DNA from 3 places in the Aliivibrio sp. S10_S31 genome. Region 1 is predicted to be linked to each of the others. Evidence: predicted binding sites of a transcription regulator. Region 1 holds the regulator's gene; each other region holds the start of a gene.
The links. Region 1 encodes PurR, which represses purine synthesis genes. Its sites were predicted from a motif close to TNANGNAAACGTTTNCNTNA; they were not measured.
Positions count from the first base shown of each region.

Region 2: the regulator PurR is predicted to act here: its motif matches at 2,175-2,194, upstream of HC728_RS02470 (NCS2 family permease).
Region 3: the regulator PurR is predicted to act here: its motif matches at 1,396-1,415, upstream of glyA (serine hydroxymethyltransferase).

Region 1 covers NZ_JAAUWR010000008.1:98,216-102,445, reverse strand. The annotation lists gene torR (two-component system response regulator TorR) at 1-247, opposite strand, end outside; gene torD (molecular chaperone TorD) at 485-1,132, shown strand; gene purR (HTH-type transcriptional repressor PurR) at 1,412-2,425, shown strand; cyclic di-GMP riboswitch class I at 2,690-2,772, shown strand; gene tfoY (DNA transformation protein TfoY) at 2,901-3,488, shown strand; gene HC728_RS09020 (hypothetical protein) at 3,567-4,230, opposite strand, start outside.
Region 2 covers NZ_JAAUWR010000002.1:204,130-208,359, reverse strand. The annotation lists gene HC728_RS02475 (aminoacyl-histidine dipeptidase) at 1-1,390, opposite strand, end outside; gene HC728_RS02470 (NCS2 family permease) at 2,221-3,513, shown strand; gene gpt (xanthine phosphoribosyltransferase) at 3,551-4,009, shown strand; gene frsA (esterase FrsA) at 4,154-4,230, shown strand, end outside.
Region 3 covers NZ_JAAUWR010000002.1:248,426-252,655, reverse strand. The annotation lists gene HC728_RS02685 (MliC family protein) at 31-360, shown strand; gene HC728_RS02680 (YitT family protein) at 454-1,062, opposite strand; gene glyA (serine hydroxymethyltransferase) at 1,462-2,712, shown strand; gene HC728_RS02670 (SslE/AcfD family lipoprotein zinc metalloprotease) at 3,015-4,230, shown strand, end outside.

The sequences.
Region 1 (4,230 bases):
TACGTCCTGTTACTAAAATAATACCAATATTGGATTGGCTACGTAATTCACGCGCCAACAATAAACCGTCCTCTCCTGGTAGGTTTATATCAAGCATAATTAAATCAACTTTTTGTTCAGCTAAAATAGAACGCATTTCTGCACCTGTTTCAGCCTCGCTCACTTGATATCCCTCGGCTTCAAAGTAGCCTACAAGTTTAGAGCGAGTTACCACTTCGTCTTCAACAACTAAAATGTGATAGCTCATAATCTTCTCTTTATTTTTGGTTATTTGGATAGTTCTTATCTTATTCTATTCATAATCTGTAATAATGCCAATTCTCAATTGATATTTCTGTATTTTATTTGATTCAAAACAATTATTAATAAAAATTGAGCTTTAACCTTTACAAACATCTTTATACACCCTGTTAATGATAGGTGCTATTCCTTTTCATACTTATCCAGTACAATTTAGGAATAATTTTTTTGGAGCATAAGATAAATGAACGAACTTACTGCGTTTAATGAGCAACGCGCTGAAATATACTGGTGGCTATCTAGCCTATTATCAGCAGAATTAACGACAGAACAACTTGAGCAATATGGCAGTTTTGAAGTACGTACTTTTCTATCTAATTTAGCTGAAACACCAGAACTAAGTGATTCAGTTAATGCATTAATTGAAAAATTAAATGCCGTGCAAGGTCGTGAAGATGCACAACTTGAACTTTCTGCTGATTTTTGTGATGCCTTTTTAGGCTCAGATAAAAGTAGTGCGCTACCGTACGCTTCTATGTATCTTGATAAATCAGGTTTACTAAACGCAAAACCTGCTCAAGATATGCGTGAATGGCTTACAAAATACAATATTGCACAAAAAGCTGAATTTAATGAGCCTGCTGACCACATTGCCATTGAATTAGATTTTTTAGGTAATTTAATTGTGATGACAAATCAGCAAGCTTCTGAAGATGAATTTGAAACTTATATGAATGCTCAACTAACCTTTATTAATGAGCAACTGTTAAGTTGGACACCTCGATTTAATGAAATTTGCATCGAAAGAGATAAATTTGGTTTCTATGCTGCAGTAACAGGCTTACTTGTTACATTCCTAAAGCTAGATGTGAAATTTCTTGCTGGCGAATAATATAAGATAATTGCTTTTATTATTTATGTTAAAAAATATGTGATATAAATCAAAAGCAATATCAAAATTTATTAAATCAGTAATTGTTTGCACTATGCTTTAAAGATAAAATGTGATCGCAAACGATAAAATTTGTATTGAAATGAAAACCGCATTTTACGCGGTTTTTTTCATTTTTAACCAGGGCCTATTTATCTTCCATCAGTTCTTCTAGTTTAGAGCTACACCTTTTTTGTTGGAAAATAAATAGCCCCTTATTACCTATTATAAGGTTTATATATGGCTACTATTAAAGATGTGGCGAAGCTGGCAGCAGTTTCAACAACCACCGTTTCTCACGTGATAAATAAAACGCGCTTTGTTGCTGAAGCAACACAAAAACGTGTTTGGGAAGCAGTTGAAGAATTAAACTATGCTCCAAGTGCGGTAGCACGCAGCTTAAAGTGTAATACAACACGTACTATTGGTATGTTAGTAACACAATCATTTAACCCATTTTTTGCAGAAGTAATGCATGGTGTTGAAAACTATTGTTACAAGCAAGGTTACACACTATTCATGTGTAATACTGAAGGCGACCTAGAAAAACAAAAACACTATTTAAGAATGTTGGCGGAAAAACGAGTAGATGGCCTACTTGTAATGTGTTCAGATTTAAATGAACAATTACTGACCTTACTTGAAAAAAACACCGAGCTACCAATGGTTATTATGGACTGGGGTCCTGATAGCCCGCGTACAGACAAGATCATTGATAATTCAGAAGAAGGCGGTTACTTAGCGACGAAGCATCTTATTGAAAATGGTCACACTCATATTGCATGTATCACAGGTCAAGCTGATAAAGTGACTTGTAAAGAACGAGTTCGAGGTTTTGAAAGAGCTCATGCTGATGCAAATTTATCTTTTAATCCAGAATGGATTCTAGAAGGTGATTTTGAGTGTGCGTCTGCATCTAAGGCGGTTGACAAAATTCTTTCTATTGAAGAAAGCAAACGCCCTACTGCACTATTCTGTTTTAATGACATTATGGCATTAGCTGCAATTAGTAAGATTCAACAATCAGGCTTACGTGTACCTGAAGATATTTCAGTTATCGGTTATGACAATATTGAATTGTCTGCGTATTTCTCACCACCATTAACAACGATCCATCAACCTAAACGCCGTGTAGGTAAAACAGCGGTTGAGATTTTGTTGGAACGAATTAAAGATAAAGATCATGAAAGACGTATATTCGAAATGCAACCAGAGGTTGTTACACGTAGCAGTGTTTTAAATCGCCTTAAATAATTTGCCTGACTTCATAATAAAAACCATGCCAACGAGCATGGTTTTTTTATGCTTACTAAACTCAATCTTAATTCTCAATAATAAAAAACCTATAAATACTGACTATCGATCTCTGAATTTTTATAAATATCAATATTAAAAGTATTAAATAAGAGAAAAGTTGAACCGACCTAACAAATTTCGATGAAATATTTTGGAACTAATATCACATTTATGAATTTTCTGTTCCAACATTTCTTATTGATTGCTATATCATCAATCTTGTCACGAACATGGCAAACTACATGAAAATGTAGGACGCAAAGCTTCCGGCCTAAGTATTTATATAAGGTAGCGGGGTTGCCGACGGCAAGTGGTCGATTCTATCCCTTGTTAATTTTTACGTTAAAATAACAATACTTAGTTTTCAACTTGCTACTATTTCCTCGGGCTCAGTTGTTTAGTGACATAGACTTACTAACCGAGAATTATTGCAATGGATAAACCAGTATTAAAAGACTCACTTCGTCTACTATCTTCACTAGGAAAGATCACTTCTCGCTCTATGTTTGGGGGATTTGGAATCTTCATTGACGACACCATGTTTGCTCTTGTAGTTCAAGATAAGCTTCATTTAAGAGCAAGTGACGAAACAATTAATTTATTTAAAGAACAAGGCTTTGAACCATACGTTTATAAAAAACGTGGATTCCCAGTTGTAACAAAATATTTTGCTATATCTCCTGAATGTTGGGATGAACCAGATTCAATTTTGATTCAAGCGGTTGTTGCTTTAGATGTAGCGAAAAAAGATAAAGAAAAACAAAAATCAGCAGGTCCTTCTCGTATTAAAGATTTACCTAACTTACGACTTGCAACAGAAAGAATGCTGAAAAAAGCAGGAATTACAACAGTTGAAGAACTGAAAAACACGGGCTCTGTTAATGCTTATAAAGCAATACAGCAAACACATTCAAGTTCAGTAAGTGATGAATTATTATGGTCTTTAGAAGGGGCTATAAAAGGAATGCACTGGTCTGTAATTTCTGCAGAAACACGTAATGAATTAAGAAAACAGCTATAATTAATATTGTTTTAGATTCATTTTTATTATGTTGTATTCTATAACGCATAGAATACAACATAATCACTACTATCAGCCTTAATCGACTGGTTCTTCATCTACTTGCATCATAAAATCAGTAATCCAACCAATTAATAATATCATTAGCCAAGAAACCATAATTGAATTTGGTACTTCAAACTTTGGCGAAATAATTAATGTAGAAAAACCAATAACAGGTAAAAGCCAAGATAGCATAGGTAACCAATTTCTATACTTTGATCTTCCGATACTTTGTAAACACACAATCAGCCCTGTAATCGACAATGCTACCAAGGCTGCATGTTGTAAACCTCCAATCCATAAAGGAATAACAAGAACTAATGGCCACCACGCATTTCGATTAACTGGTTTCCAACTTCTTGCCGCAATCCAAACTAATATGACACATACAATTTGAGTCAATGTAGCCCACGCACTTCCAGTTAATTTTTCTTCATATTGTAAAGCCATGATCCCAGCTTGCATCGCAATAACAACAGCAGCAATAAATACGATTAAGTGTATGCTTTTACGGTGTGAAAAGATCACCATTAATAATGGAAACAAAGTCCAAACAGAAATAGATAATGGCATTGGTTGGTATTGAAGTGTAAAACCAAATAATGATAAGCCAATTAACAATACCCAAGTAGCAACCCCTCCTTGAGGGATCAACCATAAAATAGGTATCGCCAAAGCCAATAATGGTAGCTCTCCCCCA
Region 2 (4,230 bases), on a different contig from region 1:
TCTTCACTTTCTCATCTGGAGAGTGAGGGAATTTGATTGTTGGGCCAAATGAAATCATATCCATTTCTGGGTAAGGTTTCTTAAATAACCCACACTCAAGACCAGCATGAATCACCATGATATTAGGTTTATTGCCGTAAATACCTTCATATACATCACGGAAAACGTGCATGATCTCTGAATCCGCATCAGGTTTCCAACCAGGGTAAGTACCTGAGAAAGTGACTTGAGCACCAGCTAGCTCAGCAACAGATGAAAGCATACCTTCAACCATGCTACGGCCTGAATCCATTAATGAACGGATAAGACATAGAATAGTAATGCTGTTTTCGTCAGTGGTGATCACACCAACATTTAATGACGTCTCAACTACACCTTCGATATCATCGCTCATGCGAATTACACCGTTTGGACATGCATTTAGTGTTGCAATAAAACGAGATTGAGTGTTCTTTGTTAGTACTTGTTCTGCAGATGCTGTTTCGTTAAAGCTAACGATATCTGTTTCTACTTTGCCTAATTCATCTTTTAATAGGTTTGTATAGAAAGTAAATAATTCGGCTAATTTAGCTTCATTTTTGGCAGGAACTGCAATAGTAGCAAAAGCTTCACGTGGAATTGCATTACGTAGACTACCGCCACGGAATTCAACAAGGCGTAAATCAAGCTCTTGTGCGTGACCAGCTAAAAAACGACCTAGTAGTTTGTTAGCATTTCCACGGCCAGTATGAATATCACAACCTGAGTGACCACCCTTTAAGCCTTTAAGTGTAATTTGGCGCGTGATGTAACCAGAAGGAAGGGCTTCACGTTCAATGTCTAATTTGATAGCACCATCGGCACCGCCAGCACAACCCATGTAAACTTCACCTTCTTGCTCTGAATCTGTGTTTAAAAGGATATCACCTTCTAACCATCCTGCTTCCAGACCAAAAGCTCCTGTCATACCAGCTTCTTCATCGATAGTTAATAATACTTCTAGAGGGCCGTGTTTTAGCTCTTTTGATGCTAACACTGCAAGACAAGATGCCATACCCATGCCGTTATCAGCACCAAGCGTTGTTCCTTTTGCCGTTACCCACTCACCATCAATGTACGGTTGAATTGGATCTTTAGTGAAGTCATGCTCTGTATCTTCATTTTTTTGTGGAACCATATCGATATGAGCTTGTAGGACTACGCCTTTACGATCTTCCATGCCTGGTGTTGCTGGTTTTTTAATAAAAACGTTACCAGTAGGATCACGACGCACATCTAGACCTTCAGTTGTTGCCCATTCAATAATGTATTGAGCCAATGCTTCTTCATGTTTTGAAGGGTGAGGAATAGAACAGATTTTGTCAAAAAATTGCCAAAGAGGTTGAGGGGTTAGTTGACTGATCTCAGACACAAGAATCTCCTTTATGAAAACGGTTTTTACTTATTAATGCTCTAATTATTTGAGTCATTGTTTGTTAATACAATTCAGTATACCTCTGAATCTAGCGAATTACTCTGTTTGATATTCTAAATGGAAAAACAATTTAAAATGATGAAATGACAGACGATTAAATGAGCAGCATTCGCAAACGGTTTCGTAATAAAATTACATTATTAGTATAGTCAATAAGCTATTTTCTGTTTTTTATGTGAGGTTCGTCATGTTTTTGTTGTAATTTAATTTCTTGGTGGTATAGTTATCTCATCTGCTGATAAGGCAAATAGAAATGCTCATAGGATGAGTCCGATTTATCGCCTCCAAGGAACCGAGATCAATTTAAAATGTTAAAAACTATCAATTGATAAGGTGATGTTATGTCTTTTTTAAGTTCTTCAAAATTCTGGAATCAACGCTCTGTATACACAAGTCAATTTGTGTACCCAATGTGCTTTGGTTACTAATAAAACTTCGGTTTTATACGTTAAAGTAATACCCCTATAATTGGAATTCTATTCTACCCTTATGGGCAGTTAATTCTCCGCCATTCAAAACTATTTTGGATGGCGTTTTTTTTATCTAAAAAATATTAATCACTTCCACACTCTTTTTATTTTTCATTCTAACTAATTGAATCATTAAATTAATTTCATGATCGTAAGATTAGTGCATTCACTTTATTTACTGTTTGCTTATTAAAAGGGCAACTATCGCTAGAAATTAGCATAATTCCACTTTATAATTCTCAGCCAATCGATTACGCAAACGTTTAGATTGCATAAATTCACTAGGAAATTACTCTAATGCTTGAGAAATTATTTCAACTAAAAGCTAATGGTACGACTGTTCGTACTGAAGTTATAGCTGGTATAACCACGTTTTTAACCATGGCTTATGTTATTTTCGTTAATCCAGCGATTTTGGCGGATGCGGGAATGGATAAAGGGGCTGTATTTGTCGCAACTTGTATTGCAGCAGCTATTGGCTGTTTCATTATGGGATTTGTTGCAAATTTCCCGATAGCTCAAGCTCCAGGTATGGGACTTAATGCCTTTTTTACTTATACCGTTGTTTTAGGTATGGGTCATACATGGCAAGTCGCTCTTGCTGCAGTATTTATGTCAGGGGTTTTATTTATTCTTCTTAGCTTATTTAAGATTAGAGAATTAATTATTAACTCAATCCCTCTTTCTTTAAGAACGGGCATTTCTGCCGGTATTGGGTTATTTTTGGCATTTATTGCACTAAAAAATTCAGGGATTGTTGTTGATAACCCTGCGACATTGGTTTCAATGGGCCACATTAACAGTTTTCCTGCTGTTATGGGGGCATTAGCTTTCTTTTTAACCATTGCTTTAGTGCATCGTGGCTATAAAGCTGCTGTTATGATTGCTATTTTGGCTGTAACCGCACTTGCATTGCTTTTTGGTGATGTTCAGTATGCTGGTGTAATGTCAATGCCGCCAAGTATCGCACCTACCTTTTTACAATTAGACTTTTCTAGTGCGTTTGAACTAAGCATGCTAACAGTAGTATTTGCATTCTTATTCGTCGATTTATTTGATACAGCGGGCACTTTAGTTGGCGTATCACAGAAAGCGGGGATCATGGACAAAGACGGCAATATCCCTCGTTTAAATAAAGCGCTACTTGCTGACTCAACAGCGACATCAGTTGGTGCTTTATTGGGTACTTCAAATACGACATCGTATATTGAAAGTGTTGCAGGGGTAGCTGCAGGTGGTAGAACTGGTTTGACAGCTGTTGTTGTTGGTATTCTGTTCTTACTTGCATTGTTTTTTGCTCCATTAGCAGGAATGGTTCCAGCTTATGCAACCGCTGGTGCTTTGTTCTATGTCGCGATTTTGATGATGTCAGGTCTTGTTAGCATTGATTGGCGAGATCTTACTGAAGCAGCCCCAGTTGTTGTGGTATGCTTATTAATGCCGTTAACCTTTTCTATTGCTGATGGTATTTCATTAGGCTTTATTTCTTACGCTGCAATTAAGTTGCTTAGTGGTAAAGGTCGCGAAGTTCATATCAGCGTTTGGGTTCTAGCTGCATTATTCACGCTGAAATTTATTTTTACGGCATAGTCGTTGATGACTGTGTCACTTAGAGGTTTTGTCAATTATGGCTAATAAATTTGTAATCACTTGGGATAACATGCAGATGTATACTCGTCAGCTTGCTGAACAGTTACTTCCTGCCGATCAATGGAAAGGTATTTTGGCTGTGAGCCGTGGTGGCTTAGTTCCTGCTGCAATCTTGGCTCGTGAGTTAAATATTCGTCATGTTGATACAGTATGTATCTCAAGCTATGACCATGATCATCAGCGTGATATGACGGTTGTTAAAGCGATGGAAGGTGACGGTGAAGGTTTCATTATCATTGATGATCTAGTAGATAGCGGTGATACTGCGGTTAAATTACGTGAAATGTACCCTAAAGGTAAATTAGTAACGGTATGTGCTAAACCTGCAGGCGTACATCTAGTAGACGCCTATGTTGTAGATATCCCACAAGATACATGGATTGAACAACCTTGGGATATGGCGGTAACTTACGTCGATCCTATTGCTAAAAAATAATTAGCAAAAAAATTTTTAATAAAATGACTCTTTTATAGGGTCATTTTTTTTATTCAAAACTTAATTTTATTCGCTTCTTCATATTCCTTATTCTTCTTTCAGTATATAGTGAGAAGATGAATATGTTGTTGATTGGTGGTAGATATGCCTCAACCAGAGAGTGAAAACCTTTCAGTTAAATTGTTTAAAAATCATAAGCAAGCATTAGAGACGTCAGGCTT
Region 3 (4,230 bases), on a different contig from region 1:
CAAGGTTAGAATTAACATAGGTTTAAAAGAATGAAGAGATTATTGGTGTTGGCTATTTTTGGTGTGCTTGGTGGTTGTTCTTCAGTGACGGTTCCAGATATGGGGTCAGCGAAACCTGTGCATTATGAGTGTGAAGCAGGAAGAAATTTTGATATTACGTTCAATAATGATGATGCGTTGTTAAAGCTACCGAAAGAGGAATACGTATTAAAACGTGCGGTATCGGCATCAGGAATGAAGTATGTATTAAATGATGATATGCCCGATGTTAGCTCTGCAATTGTATTTCATGGAAAAGGCGATGAAGCCATTTTAGAGCTTGGTCGAGTCGTATTGAGAAACTGTACCGTTTCAAAATAATACTAATTTAAGTAAATAATCAGATATTTTGTAGAAAATAGATGAGATAAAAATGCCCATACATTCATTTGTATGGGCATTATTGTATTTAGCTTAAGAACCGTAGGTAACAATATAACGAGTTGGCTTGTGGTTCATTGCCAATACAATATTGAGAACAACGGCACCTAATACTGAAACGAGGAGTAACCATGGAGTGATAAAGAAAAACGAAGCCGTTAAAATACAGCAATCAATGGCCATTTGAACTTTACCTACAGAGATCCCGAATTTCTCTTGAATAAACAGACATAGCACATTGAAACCACCTAGACTTGAGCGGTGTCTAAATAGAATCAACATACCTAAACCCATCAATAACCCACCAGCAACGGCACAGTAAATATCATTGATATGATCCACTGAAATCATCATATTCAAATGATCAGTCATGATAGAAACAAGCGCCCCAGAAATTAAACTGGTTAATGCGAAACGTTTCCCAAAGCGTTGCCAAGCCAGAGCATAAAAAGGTAGGTTACATAGAAAATAAAGAATACCAAAGCTGATGCCACTCATTTGGCTAATTAATAAAGCTAATCCTGTTGTTCCGCCAGTCAGTAAATGTGCGGCTTGTAAAAAGAAAATCCCTTGTGATACTAAAAAAGTGCCTGTCAAAATAGCGATCACATCTTCTTTATGTGAATGTTTTATTTTTTCCACAGTGTGCAATACCTTGCGACGAACATAATAATGGTCGCTAGGATAGAGTGAATCGGAATTTATGCAATTAGCTAGGTGTAAATAAATAGAGGATTTGTAGTAAAGCCTTTACAGAGTGTAAAGCAGAAAAATTGACATATATAACAATATTAAAATGTCATATCTCTGTTTTCGTTCATGCAATTATTTGAATAACTAGTTATTTATATTGATGATTATGAATATATTTCATGTTGATAATGAGTAATCCGCAACAAAAATAACAAATTAATATGCAATTTAGGGTATCTGATCCAGATCAAATTATGTAGAATACATTGCAGTTGAGACTGGTGACGTAAACGTTTGCGTCATTGGGCTATTTTTGGGTTTTATATTTATCTGAGTCAGGAGATACAGATGCTTAAGCGTGATATGAACATTGCCGATTACGATGCGGACTTATTTGCAGCAATCCAGGAAGAAACAGTACGTCAAGAAGAGCATATCGAGCTGATTGCTTCTGAAAACTACACTAGCCCACGAGTAATGGAAGCTCAAGGTTCACAATTAACGAACAAATATGCTGAAGGTTACCCTGGCAAACGTTACTACGGTGGTTGTGAGTACGTAGATAAAGTTGAAACACTTGCTATTGAACGTGCATGTGAGTTGTTTGGTGCTGAGTACGCAAACGTACAGCCTCACTCTGGTTCACAAGCGAATAACGCAGTTTACATGGCACTGCTAAATGCTGGTGATACTGTATTAGGTATGAGCCTTGCTCACGGTGGTCACTTAACTCACGGTTCTCCAGTAAACTTCTCTGGTAAACTTTACAACATCATTCCTTACGGTATTGATGAAAATGGTCAAATTGACTATGAAGAAATGGAAGCATTAGCAGTAGAACATAAACCTAAGATGATCATCGGCGGTTTCTCTGCTTACTCTCAAGTATGTGATTGGGCACGTATGCGTGAAATCGCAGACAAAGTTGGCGCTTACTTCTTTGTAGATATGGCTCACGTAGCAGGTCTTATTGCTGCAGGTGTTTACCCTAACCCTGTGCCTCATGCTCACGTTGTAACAACAACGACACACAAAACACTGGCAGGTCCTCGTGGTGGTCTTATCCTTTCTAATGAAGGTGAAGATCTTTACAAGAAGTTAAACTCAGCAGTATTCCCTGGTGGTCAAGGTGGTCCTTTAATGCACGTTATCGCTGGTAAAGCCGTTGCATTTAAAGAAGCGCTTGAGCCTGAGTTCAAAGAATATCAAGCTCGTGTTGTTGCTAATGCAAAAGCAATGGTTGCTGAATTCTTAGCTCGTGGTTACAACATCGTTTCAGGTTCAACTGAGAACCACCTGTTCCTAGTTGATTTAATTGATAAAGATATTACGGGTAAAGAAGCGGATGCTGCACTAGGTTCTGCTAACATTACTGTAAATAAGAACTCAGTACCGAATGATCCTCGTAGCCCATTTGTTACTTCTGGTATTCGTATTGGTTCGCCTTCAATTACGCGTCGCGGTTTTACTGAAGAAGATGCGAAAAACCTTGCGGGCTGGATGTGTGACATTCTAGATAACATGGGTGATGAGTCTGTAATTGAAGCGACAAAAGCAAAAGTATTAGAAATCTGTAAGCGTCTACCAGTTTACGCTTAATTTTTTACTTTATTAAAATGTTAAAGGCTAGCCTGTAATGGGCTAGCCTTTTTTATTGATAGTTTTAACTATTTCTTTTCTATACGATTATTTTGTATTTAATCAGTTATTGGTATGGTTTTTTACGTTAACAAGTGTGAAATAAAGTACAGATAAATAATGATAAATATGCAAAGTAATTTCTGTTTCATGATTTTAATTCTATTTCTGTATTATTTTTGAGAATAACTAAAAATAGTTGTGGTATGTTTCGATCTTAGTGAACTGAACGTTTAGTTTCAGCACTTCTAAAAGGTTGAATCATGAATAAAAAACTATTATTAGCGTCATTGATACCAATGTTGCTAGCTGGCTGTAATCAAGAAGAAATAAATATAGGAAGTGGACCTGATAGTGGGGCTACAACGCCTCCTACTCCCCCAGTGATTCCTATTACTTATATCAGTACATTAATGGCCTCAGGAAAAACCATTACCGGTGATGTCTATTGTAATGGAAAGCCTTTAAATACAGACTCTGGAACTTTTACAGTAAAAGAAGGTTCGGTATTTGATTGTTCTTTGGGTGGGCTGACTCTAGGTGAATTTAAAGCGCCAACTCCAGAAGCTAAGATTTCTGGTGTAACAAATACTACATCAGAAGCCTCTTTTGACCTTCAAGAAGTAAAAGGGGCAAATGCAACGAGAGTTCTTCAGTCTATTTCTACATGTACCCAAGAAGATAGTATTTGTTTGGATGACTTTGATTCTATTGATATTCAAGATATTTATTCAGATTTAGATAATAACGAATCTGTTAATGCATTTTTGAAGTCAAAAGAAGAAGAAGCGACTGATGAAGTTGGTAAAGCACCGAGTTCACACGTTGATACTGAAATTGTTCCTGAAGTAACACCTGGTACAAGTAATGATTTAAATAGTGGTTTTGTTTCTGCTAGTGCAGAAGATAGCTATGCCTATAAACCGAGTGCTGAGGCGAAAGTATTAACTAAGAGCCAGTTAACGGATAGTACAGGTACACCATTAGCTGGAGTTAATTTCTTTTCTGCTAATGCAGTAGGTATTACGGGCGAAAATGGTGAATTCGAATACTTGTGGGGCGACAAGCTTACCTTTGGTATCGATACCTTTGAATTTGGTAGTGTTGCTGGTAACCAAGTTAGTTATAAGATTACAGACGTTAGTGATAATGCAGTTGTTAAAGCGAATATCCAATCGTTAATTACACGCTATGCAGAGAATAATCATAATGGGTTACTTATCTCTGAAAAAGTTCAAGATACATTTTCTCTTTATCCAAATGTAATTAACGAACTGATTAATTTGAGTTTACCTAATGGTGGACAAATTGAAGGGACGAATTTTTCATTACCTGATGAATTTGATGCACAGTTCCAAAATGGGCTAACTGCTGCTATCGATGCTGAGTTACAACAGCAACGAGCATCGTTTTATTTTTCAGATTTCCCGCATGTATTTTCATTGGATAATGGCACTTATGTGACCGATTCTTTGACGA